3 regions of the Chryseobacterium sp. YR221 genome follow, and region 2 is predicted to be linked to each of the others. Evidence: riboswitches for the same ligand, from Rfam matches in the RefSeq annotation. Region 2 holds a riboswitch; each other region holds the start of a gene.

Region 1 (3,287 bases), on a different contig from region 2:
TTTCAAGATTGTGATTTATACTTTTATTTTTTGATTTAATGATACAGTTAGTTTTGCAGGAGAAATTGTATCAAACAAATGTACCGAATAAATGTCCTTACTCTATTGAAAAAGTTTCAAACTCCATTCTTTCTTAGCTATACTTTGCTGTGCTCTTCCAATATTTTTAGAAAAAAAATTCCAGATTTAAAACACAATTGATCATGCTTTGATAGGGCACCTCAAAGAAGCTTTTGTCAACTTTTTAACAAAAAATAATTCGAAAAATGAAAAAAACACTATTCTTATTGACAACAATTATTTCAGGATTGGCCTACTCCCAGGTAGGTATTAATACAGCGAATCCACAAGGAAGTTTCCATGTAGATGGCTTAAAAGATAACAATGCGACAGGAGTTCCAACAGCTGTACAACAATCCAATGATTTTACTGTAACTTCTTCTGGTAGCGTTGGGATTGGTACTACGGTGCCTAATGCATCTGCAATGCTTGATGTGAATGTTGACGCTCTTGCAGTGGGTAGTAAAAAAGGATTTTTGGGGCCAAAAGTTGCCTTGACTTCTCAGACGGATGGGGCTACCATCCCTTCACCGGCTGCGGGATTACTTGTATACAATTTGGGAACCGCAGGGCTAGGCTATGTCGGTTACGTATTTTGGAACGGAACTGAATGGAGAACATTCAATAATGGTTCTCTTGCGCCCGGAACTTTAGGATCTATTACCTGTAACGGAGTCACACTTTCTCCAGGAACCTATACGGCAGGAACTCCCTATACCGGAACAATGACTGTTCCTTACACCGGAGGAAACGGAGGAGTCTATCCGGCACAGACTGTGGGGCCTGTAAATGGGCTTACAGCAACACTGGCTGCTGGAAATTTTAATGTAGGATCAGGAATTCTTAGCTATACAGTGTCAGGTGTACCTACGGCTTCCAGCCCTACACTGACTACTTTTGCATTAAATATTGGCGGACAGACCTGTAGTGCAACAGTAGGAGCCGGAGCTGTGATTGCTCCCGGAGAGTTGGTTTATTATCATTCTTCAATTCCGCGCAAGACAACATCATTTCTTTTAAGCCAGTTTCTTAATGATCTTCCCGTGATCAATAATACGTTCAGAGTGGATGCTTTTATTACTGCTCCCAATGCATTTGACTCAAGCGGGGCAGCTACTAATTTTGATCCGCGTCTTTATAATATCACTACTGCCAATGCAAAAGTATGGGTTTCTGAAGTGTCTACCCATACAGGTGACTCACATGGCGCTAACTTATTAATTTTCCCTAATAATTATGCACAGTTTGATGATGGGGTTTATCTTACCTATGGAAGAAACGAAACGGTAACTTTTGATATTACTACTGCTGACAACAAATGGTACAGAGTGTACTATGCACTCCGTATAGATAACAAATCTTTTACAAGTGCAGGGAATGGTAATACGACTTCAGATTCCAATACTTCAGATAATACACTGGAGGTTTTTGTATCCATCCAGAGACTTTACTGATCTTAATAAGTGAGTTATTATTTGTAATTCCTAAAAAATTCTTACTCAGATAAAATTTAATGACGCCATTGGCGTCATTTTTTTATTTCCATGCACACAGAGTGTATTGATTCAATTATTATTAATGATATTTCTCATGTTTGCTAAAGTGTCAATTTTTATAAGTCCTTATTTTATCGGCTTTTTAATAAAATATTAAGTTAATTTTTGAAAAATTATCATGAAAAATTATAAGTCTACTTGTTTTGTAGACTAAATATTTCTAGATTTGCAGACATATTTCGATCGGCTTATAAAGAAAGATGGAGGGAACTGACCCAATGAAATCTTAACAACCTGCTCTCGCGCAAGGTGTTACATTCAGCCTTTAAAGGAAAAATAAGCATTAGGTTTATCGTATTTATCGATGCCCTTTGCTGTATTATCTGCAAAGGGCAAAATTTTAATATATGATAAACAAAATTGATTATGATTAATAAAAATTTGATTAGCTCAAAAATTTGGATTCCCCCTGTAGCGGTATTCTTTTTAGGAATAGGAAGCTTAAGCGGACAGAATACCAAGGCTAAAAAAGATACACTCAATGAGAAGGAGCTTGATGAAGTGGTGGTGGTAGCCTACGGAAAGGCTAAAAGAACCAGCTACACCGGTTCTGTGGCAACTATTTCCAGTGATAAAATTAACAACAGACCTGTTACCAATATTACAAAAGCATTGGAAGGACAGGTTGCAGGAGTACAGACAACAAGTTCTTCCGGACAGCCGGGATCTACAGCAACAATCAGGATCCGAGGAATTGGTTCTATCAGTGCATCCAGCGATCCTTTATATGTGGTAGACGGAATTCCTTTTGACGGAAATCTGAACTCTATAAGCCCTAATGATATAGAATCAATCAGTGTACTGAAAGATGCTACGGCAAGTGCTCTTTATGGATCAAGAGGAGCGAACGGGATCATCATTATTACGACTAAATCCGGTAAAAAAGGAGAAGCCCGAATCAATTTTAATATGAGCCAGGGTTTTTCCACCAGAGCGGTAAAAGATTACGAACAAGTCAATACGGATCAGTATTTTCAACTGTATTGGGAAGCATTGAGAAACGGATACAGATCCAGTCAGATCAATGGACAGCAGGCGGCTCAGATGGCTACCAATAATCTTATTTCTGAGCTGGGTATCAATCCTTACGGAGCCAATTATTCAAAACCTGTAGGTACAGACGGAAAACTATTATCCGGGGCGACACCTTTATGGAATGATGACTGGAGAGATGTTTTACAGAGAGTGGCTTCGAGAAATCAGGTAGATCTGGATATCAGTGGAGGAAGTGAAAAAAGCAATTACTTTTTCTCATTGGGATATCTTGATGATAAAGGGATTGCCATTGAATCCGGATTTAAAAAATACAGCACAAGGTTAAAACTCAATTCTGAAGTTAAGAAATGGTTGAATGTAGGGGTAAACCTAAGTTATACCAACAGTATTCAACAGGCTCCTACGTCTTCAGATTCCAATACAAGCAATGTTATCCAGGCAGCAAGATCTGTTCCTTCATTCTATCCTTATTATGAGAGAAATCCGGATGGGTCTTATGTATTGGATGGTGCCGGAAACAGAATTTACGATTTTGGAAAATACAGGCCTACCAACGCTCTTCAGAATCAAAATCTGGCAGCAACTTTACCTTTGGATAAAAACGAAAATAAAGAAGATAACTTCTCCGGAAAAGGTTTCATGGATTTCACATTCTTACCTGAATTGAAGTTCAGA
Region 2 (3,287 bases):
CTACTTTTGCGCAAAATTAAATTAAATTTAGAATAATTAAAAATAATATTGATTATGTTTGAAAATCTATATTTTGTGATAAGAAAACTAAGCGCGGGAATGATGTTGATACTCATCGCTTTGAATGGTTTATATGCGCAGGGAAATCCTCAAAACTGTACCAATGCAGACCCTGGAAATAATCCTGGAGATGTAGGATGTGTGAAATTTACTTATCAGGGCCAAACAGTTTCTTATACGACTGTAAGAGCTAATGATGGAAAAATATGGCTGCAGCAGAACCTGGGAAGCTCTAAAGTAGCCTCTTCTCTGGATGATGAAGCTTCATATGGAGATCTCTTTCAGTGGGGAAGATGGGATGACGGCCATCAGTTAAGAAATTCAGCCACAGTTTCTGCTCCTACTCCTAACAGGCCGGACGGTTTAGCAGGGGTGAGCTCGTACATCATAGGAACACCCGCGTGGTGGTCTACTCTTGAAGCTAATGATGAATGGACCGCAAAGAACATAGATGGGCTAGGAAAGACAGTGGGGGTAGACCCATGCAAGGCAATAGGTGCCGATTGGAGAATGCCAACACAGGCAGACTGGTCAAGTATTGTTAGCCTTGAAAGTGTTACGGCCCCCGCAAGCGCTTACAGCAGTCATCTGAAATTGCCTGCAGGAGGATATCGCAGTTCTTCAGATGCTGGTTTTACTTTTGTAGGAAAGAGAGGGTATTTCTGGAGTTCGGATGTATCCGGACTTGGAGGGAAATATCTGTACGTAGGGACCATAAGTGCTAATGCCTCAGCAGGGGCACCCAGAGGGCAGGGAGCATCAGTAAGATGTATTAAACCTACCTCGGCACTTGCTACTTCGGAGGTAAGACTAAATCATAACAGCATAGGGATGTATCCCAATCCAACAAAAGGAATTCTTACCATTAAAGCAGATTCCTCGATTGAAAGTATAATGATAACGAATACGGTAGGACAAAAGATGGACGCCGGGTTTTCAAATGATCAGGTTAATATGACAGGACTTCCGGACGGTTTATACATTGTAGAAATAAAATTAAAAAACGGACAGACCGTTTCTAAAAAGATTATTAAAGGATAAGCAGTCTTCATGTAGAATCACTGTATTCCCTTTACATAAAATAGTTCACTTCAATTACAATTACTTTTATTAGGGAGGCTTATGAAATTTTTCATAAGCCTTTTTTATGCTGTGTTTGTAAATCGTAAAAACGGCTTTTGCATATTGAAAAAAATAGTCTACTTTTGCAGTAGATTTATCAAGAAAGGTGGAGGGATTTGGCCCAAAGAAACCTTAGCAACCTACACAATTCCAGAAGTGTAAAGGTGCTAATTCCAACCCGATGGGGGAGATAATTGAAGTCAATATTCTTATATGAATTCCATTTCTTGAAGTCTTGTGTGTCTGAGGATTGATTCTCGGAATGTATAATAATTTTTGCAGGAACAAAAGATGAAAAAAGTAAGCATAGCTGTATTATTGCTTGGCACCATTGGGATCGCTGCCCAGGAACAGGAAGAAAAAGGAAAACAAATTGAAGATATTATCATCGTAGGAAATCGTAATGTTAAAAGGACAAAACTAGAGACACCAGTTCCCGTAGATGTTATTAATATTGAAAAAATACAGAAAGCATCCCCCCAAATAACGGTTCAGGATTTATTGAACTATGTTATTCCCTCATTTAATTCCGTAAGACAGTCTGCTTCTGACGGAACCGAGCATATTGATCCTGTAACATTAAGAGGAATGGGCCCGGATCAGGTCTTAGTATTGGTTAATGGAAAAAGAAGACATACCACTTCTTTGGTCAATTATCAGAATACCGTTGGAAATGGTTCTGTGGGAACAGATTTGAGTACAATTCCTGTTATTGCTATTGAAAAAATTGAAGTATTAAGAGATGGAGCGGCAGCTCAGTATGGCTCTGATGCCATTGCGGGAGTAATCAATATTATACTCAAAAAAAATGCAGGGGCTTCAGCAAGTATTACTTACGGATTAAGCGGAAGGAATGATGGAGACACCTACCAGGCAGGAGTTAATTATGGGGCTTCATTAGGAAAAAAAGAAGGGTATGTCAATCTTTCATTACAGCTAAGCCACAGAGGGAAAACAACGAGGACTCAAAATCATGATTTGGATATTTTCGGAAATAATTTTGCGTATCCTTTCGCAGATGATCCGGAGGCGGCAAGAGCTGCAGATGATGAGGAAATTAGAAAAAGAGGTTTAACCCGTGACGATTTCAACTTTCAGATCGGAGATGCACAGATCAAGCAGGCGCAGCTGTTTTTTAATTCAGAATATCCTTTTAATGATCATTTTAAACTCTATTCATTTGGTGGTTTCAGTATCAAAGAGGGAAAAGGATATGGCTTCAGAAGGCTTCCCAGTGAAACGTTTAATGTTGTTTCATCACTTTATCCCAACGGATTTCAGGCGGAGCTGGGATCTCAGGTATATGATATCTCTTATGCTGTCGGAGCAAAATATAATGTAAACAACTGGCTTTTTGATGTAAGCAATACGTTTGGAAACAATACTTTCAATTATAACGTAAGCAATACGAATAATGCTTCTTTAGGAGCAAAATCACCGACCCGATTTTATGCCGGGGCACACAGTTTTCTGCAAAATACCCTTAATCTTGACGTCTCTAAAAATATAAACCGGTTTAATATAGCATTTGGAGGTGAATTCAGATTTGAACAATATCAGATTAAATCCGGAGATCCTGCATCCTATACCCAATATGATGTCAACGGAAATGTAGCAGGTACGGGATCAACAGTGATAGGAGCAGGGGGATCGCAGTCATTCATTGGCTTTTCACCGGATAATGCCTTAAAAAAAGACAGACATTCTACAGCGGTATATGCTGATATATCTTATGATTTGGATAAAAAGCTGAATATTGATGCTGCGGCAAGATTTGAAAACTATTCTGATTTTGGAAATACCCTGAATGGAAAACTTGCTGTACGATATGAGTTCCTAAAAAATTATGCGGTAAGAGCAGCTGTAGGAACGGGTTTCAGAGCACCTTCTCTGCAACAGCAGTATTTCAACAATTCTTATGCAGATATTTCAACTTCAGGGTCCACAATTGTAACTAAAGGAATTTTTAATAACGACAGTAAAGCGGCACAGGTTCTTGGATTTGATAAGTTAAAACAGGAGACCTCGGTCAACGGAAGCCTTGGATTTACTTTAAAACCGGCGAAAGGACTATTCATTACTTTAGATGGTTATATCATTAAAGT
Region 3 (3,287 bases), on a different contig from region 2:
GGTGTAGTAATTTGATCGTGTCAATTAACGGAAGACCCGCTCCTACATTTGTTTCATACAAATATCGTCTGTTGTTTTTACTCAACGTATATCTTAGTTTACGATATTCTTCAATAGGAAGTGTGTTGAAGATCTTATTGGAAGAAACCAGGTCAAATCCGTTTTCTGCCAGGGCATGGTAGTTTTTCACAAAATCTTTACTTGCCGTATTATCCACAACAATCAGATTTTCCAACTGATTTTCGTTAGAGAATCTGATGAGTTCCTGTACATTTGAGGAGTGCTCTGCAGTCAAAACCTCATCATTCCAATTCGCATCAAAACCTTTTTTATTGAAAGCAATCTTCTTTGAATTGGCTACTGCAACTACTTTAAGATCTATTTTCTTACGTCTTTTAATTTCTTCTGAAGATTGAAGAACCTGTTCAATGAGTGTTTTCCCCACATTCCCGTGACCGATAATAGCCAGATGAACAGTCTTTGGTTTTTTGAATATTTCAGATTCTAAAATATTTCTGGTTTTTTCGTCCTGTGAAGAGGTTACCACGATGTTTACCCTGTTTTCTCCTGATACTTGGTTTAAAAGCAATGGGAAGACATTATTTCTGGCCAGCTCAGCAAGAACTTTATTAAAATCTTCTGCTACAAATCCAAGTACAGAAACATTATTGATACTGTAGATTTGGGAAACTTTCCCTGATTTTCTTTCTGCTTCAAATTCATCGATAAGGCAAGCTACTGCTTTTTCTGCATCATTTTCCTGAACCAAAATAGAGATTCCGTTTTCTATAGCTTGTTGGGAAATCACTCCCACACTGATACGCGCTAAAGTAAGCGCTTTAAAAATTCGTCCGTCAATTCCGATTTCTCCAAGGAAATCTTCTCCTTCAAATTTAATGATTGATCTGTTCTTCAAAAATTTTATTTCGTTAGCATTTTTCATGAGTCTATAAAATATTTTTTATGATAGTATTTAATTGTTGGTATTCCATTAGGAAGGCATCATGCCCATGTATTGATTGGATCTCGTGATAAGAAACATTCTTATTTTTCTCTGTCAGTCTTTCAAAACACATTCGGATTTCAGAAGCAGGAAAGAATAAATCTGTATCAACGGAGATCATGTGCATTCGGGCCTGGATTTTCTCCAGCATAGCTTCTTCTGTATTGATATTCATTAATAGATGATTCATCAGCCTGTACGCTTTTAAACTAAATCTATCGTTTAAAGCATTTCCGTGATAAACCAGCCAGTCTTCCGATTCTAAGCGTTGTTTATCCTTATTGTATTTATTTTGAAATCTGTCATTGAGTGATTGTGGAGTCCGATAGCACAACATGGCATGGATTCTGGCTTTTTGCAGAGGTTCATCTTTATCATTCAGTAAAAATTTCTGAACAAGGCATTGTGCATGAAGCCAGTCATGAGTTTTAAAATCACAGGCGATAGGGATAAATACTTCTGCAAGATCAGGCTTCTTGGAAAGCATTTCCCAAGCAATCCCTCCTCCTAAGGAGCCTCCAATAATGGCATATAAGGTTTCGATATGTAAAATTTCCAGTCCTTTCAAAAAGATATTGGCAATATCTGAAGGAGTGAAATCTTCATAGTCTTCAATTAAAAAATTATCGTAGCCGTTTCCGGGAATATTAAAACACAGAACTGTGTACTTTTTCGTATCAACTATCTGACCGTCGCCAATTAATTGTTTCCACCAGCCTTTTTCTCCGGATACATTTGAGTTTCCGGTCAACGCATGATTGATTAAAATAATAGGTGCAGTGAACAAGTCTTTCCCGAAAAGCTCATAGCTCAACGGGATATGGTATTCCTTTTTGGAATGGGTTTGATACGAAAGATTAATATAGTTTAGTTCTGTTTTCAATTCTATTATTTTTAATACAATTGAAAATGCCACAGGAAATGGCTGAAAAGAACTTCAGTAAGTTATCTGTCCAAAATAATTTTGGTAGAACGTAGCACCTTCTTTGCTTGCACAAAGGGTTGCTAAGGTTTCATAGGGTCTAATCCCTCAACCTTTCTTGATAACATTTTCAATATTTGAATGAACGAATGGTGCAAAGGTAGTTTTTTTCTTTTAATTTCAAAAAAAAATTAATTTAATATTTTAATATCCCCATAAACACAAGTGTTTCAAGCCTATATTAAGAATTATTCAGATGATAGGAATTGGAATTACTTTTCAAAAAAACTAACTTCGTATGGAAAATGATGATATATGACCTCCGAAAAAGAAAGATTACAAGATTCCAAATGGAAAAACTGGGGACCTTACGTAAGCAACCGGCAATGGGGAAATGTACGTGAAGATTACAGCTCAAATGGAAATGCCTGGAACTTTACCAATCATAACAATGCGGAGAGCTATGCTTACCGTTGGGGAGAAGAAGGTATTGCCGGTATTTCCGATGTCAAGCAGCTGTTCTGTTTTGCATTTTCATTTTGGAACAAGAAAGATAAAATTGTAAAAGAGCGATTCTTTGGACTGAGTAATCCTCAGGGAAACCATGGTGAAGACATCAAAGAAATATTTTATTATCTGGATAATACTCCTACTCATAGCTATATGAAAATGGTTTATAAATATCCGATCAATGCATTTCCTTATGATGATCTTGTCACAGAAAACGGCAGACGCAGCAAAAAGGAACCGGAATATGAAATTTTTGATACCGGAATCTTCAACAACGATGAATATTTTGATATTTTCATTGAATACTGTAAGGCTGACCATAATGATATCTTGGCAAGGGTTACGGTATGTAACCGAAGTCAGCACGCTGCCCCTATTGTAGTAGCACCAACAGCCTGGTTCAGAAACAATTGGAAATGGGGATACAATACTTATAGAGGTGAAATGCATACTTCTCATGATGGAAGTATTAGTATTGGGCATGACAGTATTTCAATTAAAAAGCTATACTCCAGAAACGGAAATGCACAAAGTGTATTTTGTGATAATGAAACCAATACTTCTAAGCTTTATGGAGCTCCCAAAACTGAAAATACTTATTTCAAAGATGGTATTAATGATTTCATTATTCACCAGGGAGACACTGTAAATCCTGAGAGGAGGGGAACAAAAGCTTCTTTTCTGATTGACGAATTTATTGAATCCGGACAATGTAAGATTTTTGAATTCAGATTATGTCCTGATGAAACTGATGAGCCTTTTCAAAGTTTCGATGAGATCTTCAATATCCGAAAAACTGAAGCTGAAGAATTTTACCACGAAATTCAAAATGACACCACGGATGAAGATGAA

Evidence for each region. A riboswitch is a leader RNA that binds a small molecule or an ion and turns the genes downstream of it on or off. The one in region 2 is predicted to bind S-adenosylmethionine.
Region 1: it holds a riboswitch for S-adenosylmethionine, as region 2 does, so the genes downstream of both, B8967_RS14195 (SusC/RagA family TonB-linked outer membrane protein) here and B8967_RS18085 (TonB-dependent receptor plug domain-containing protein) in region 2, are expected to answer to the same signal.
Region 3: it holds a riboswitch for S-adenosylmethionine, as region 2 does, so the genes downstream of both, B8967_RS14950 (alpha/beta fold hydrolase) here and B8967_RS18085 (TonB-dependent receptor plug domain-containing protein) in region 2, are expected to answer to the same signal.

The regions. Positions count from the first base shown of each region.
Region 1 is NZ_FWXM01000004.1:402,232-405,518, forward strand. It holds gene B8967_RS14190 (hypothetical protein) at 267-1,514, shown strand; SAM riboswitch class I at 1,802-1,899, shown strand; gene B8967_RS14195 (SusC/RagA family TonB-linked outer membrane protein) at 1,983-3,287, shown strand, end outside.
Region 2 is NZ_FWXM01000006.1:216,189-219,475, forward strand. It holds gene B8967_RS18080 (T9SS type A sorting domain-containing protein) at 55-1,101, shown strand; SAM riboswitch class I at 1,274-1,379, shown strand; gene B8967_RS18085 (TonB-dependent receptor plug domain-containing protein) at 1,474-3,287, shown strand, end outside.
Region 3 is NZ_FWXM01000004.1:557,917-561,203, reverse strand. It holds gene B8967_RS14955 (ACT domain-containing protein) at 1-943, opposite strand, end outside; gene B8967_RS14950 (alpha/beta fold hydrolase) at 948-1,886, opposite strand; SAM riboswitch class I at 1,946-2,053, opposite strand; gene B8967_RS14945 (MGH1-like glycoside hydrolase domain-containing protein) at 2,241-3,287, shown strand, end outside.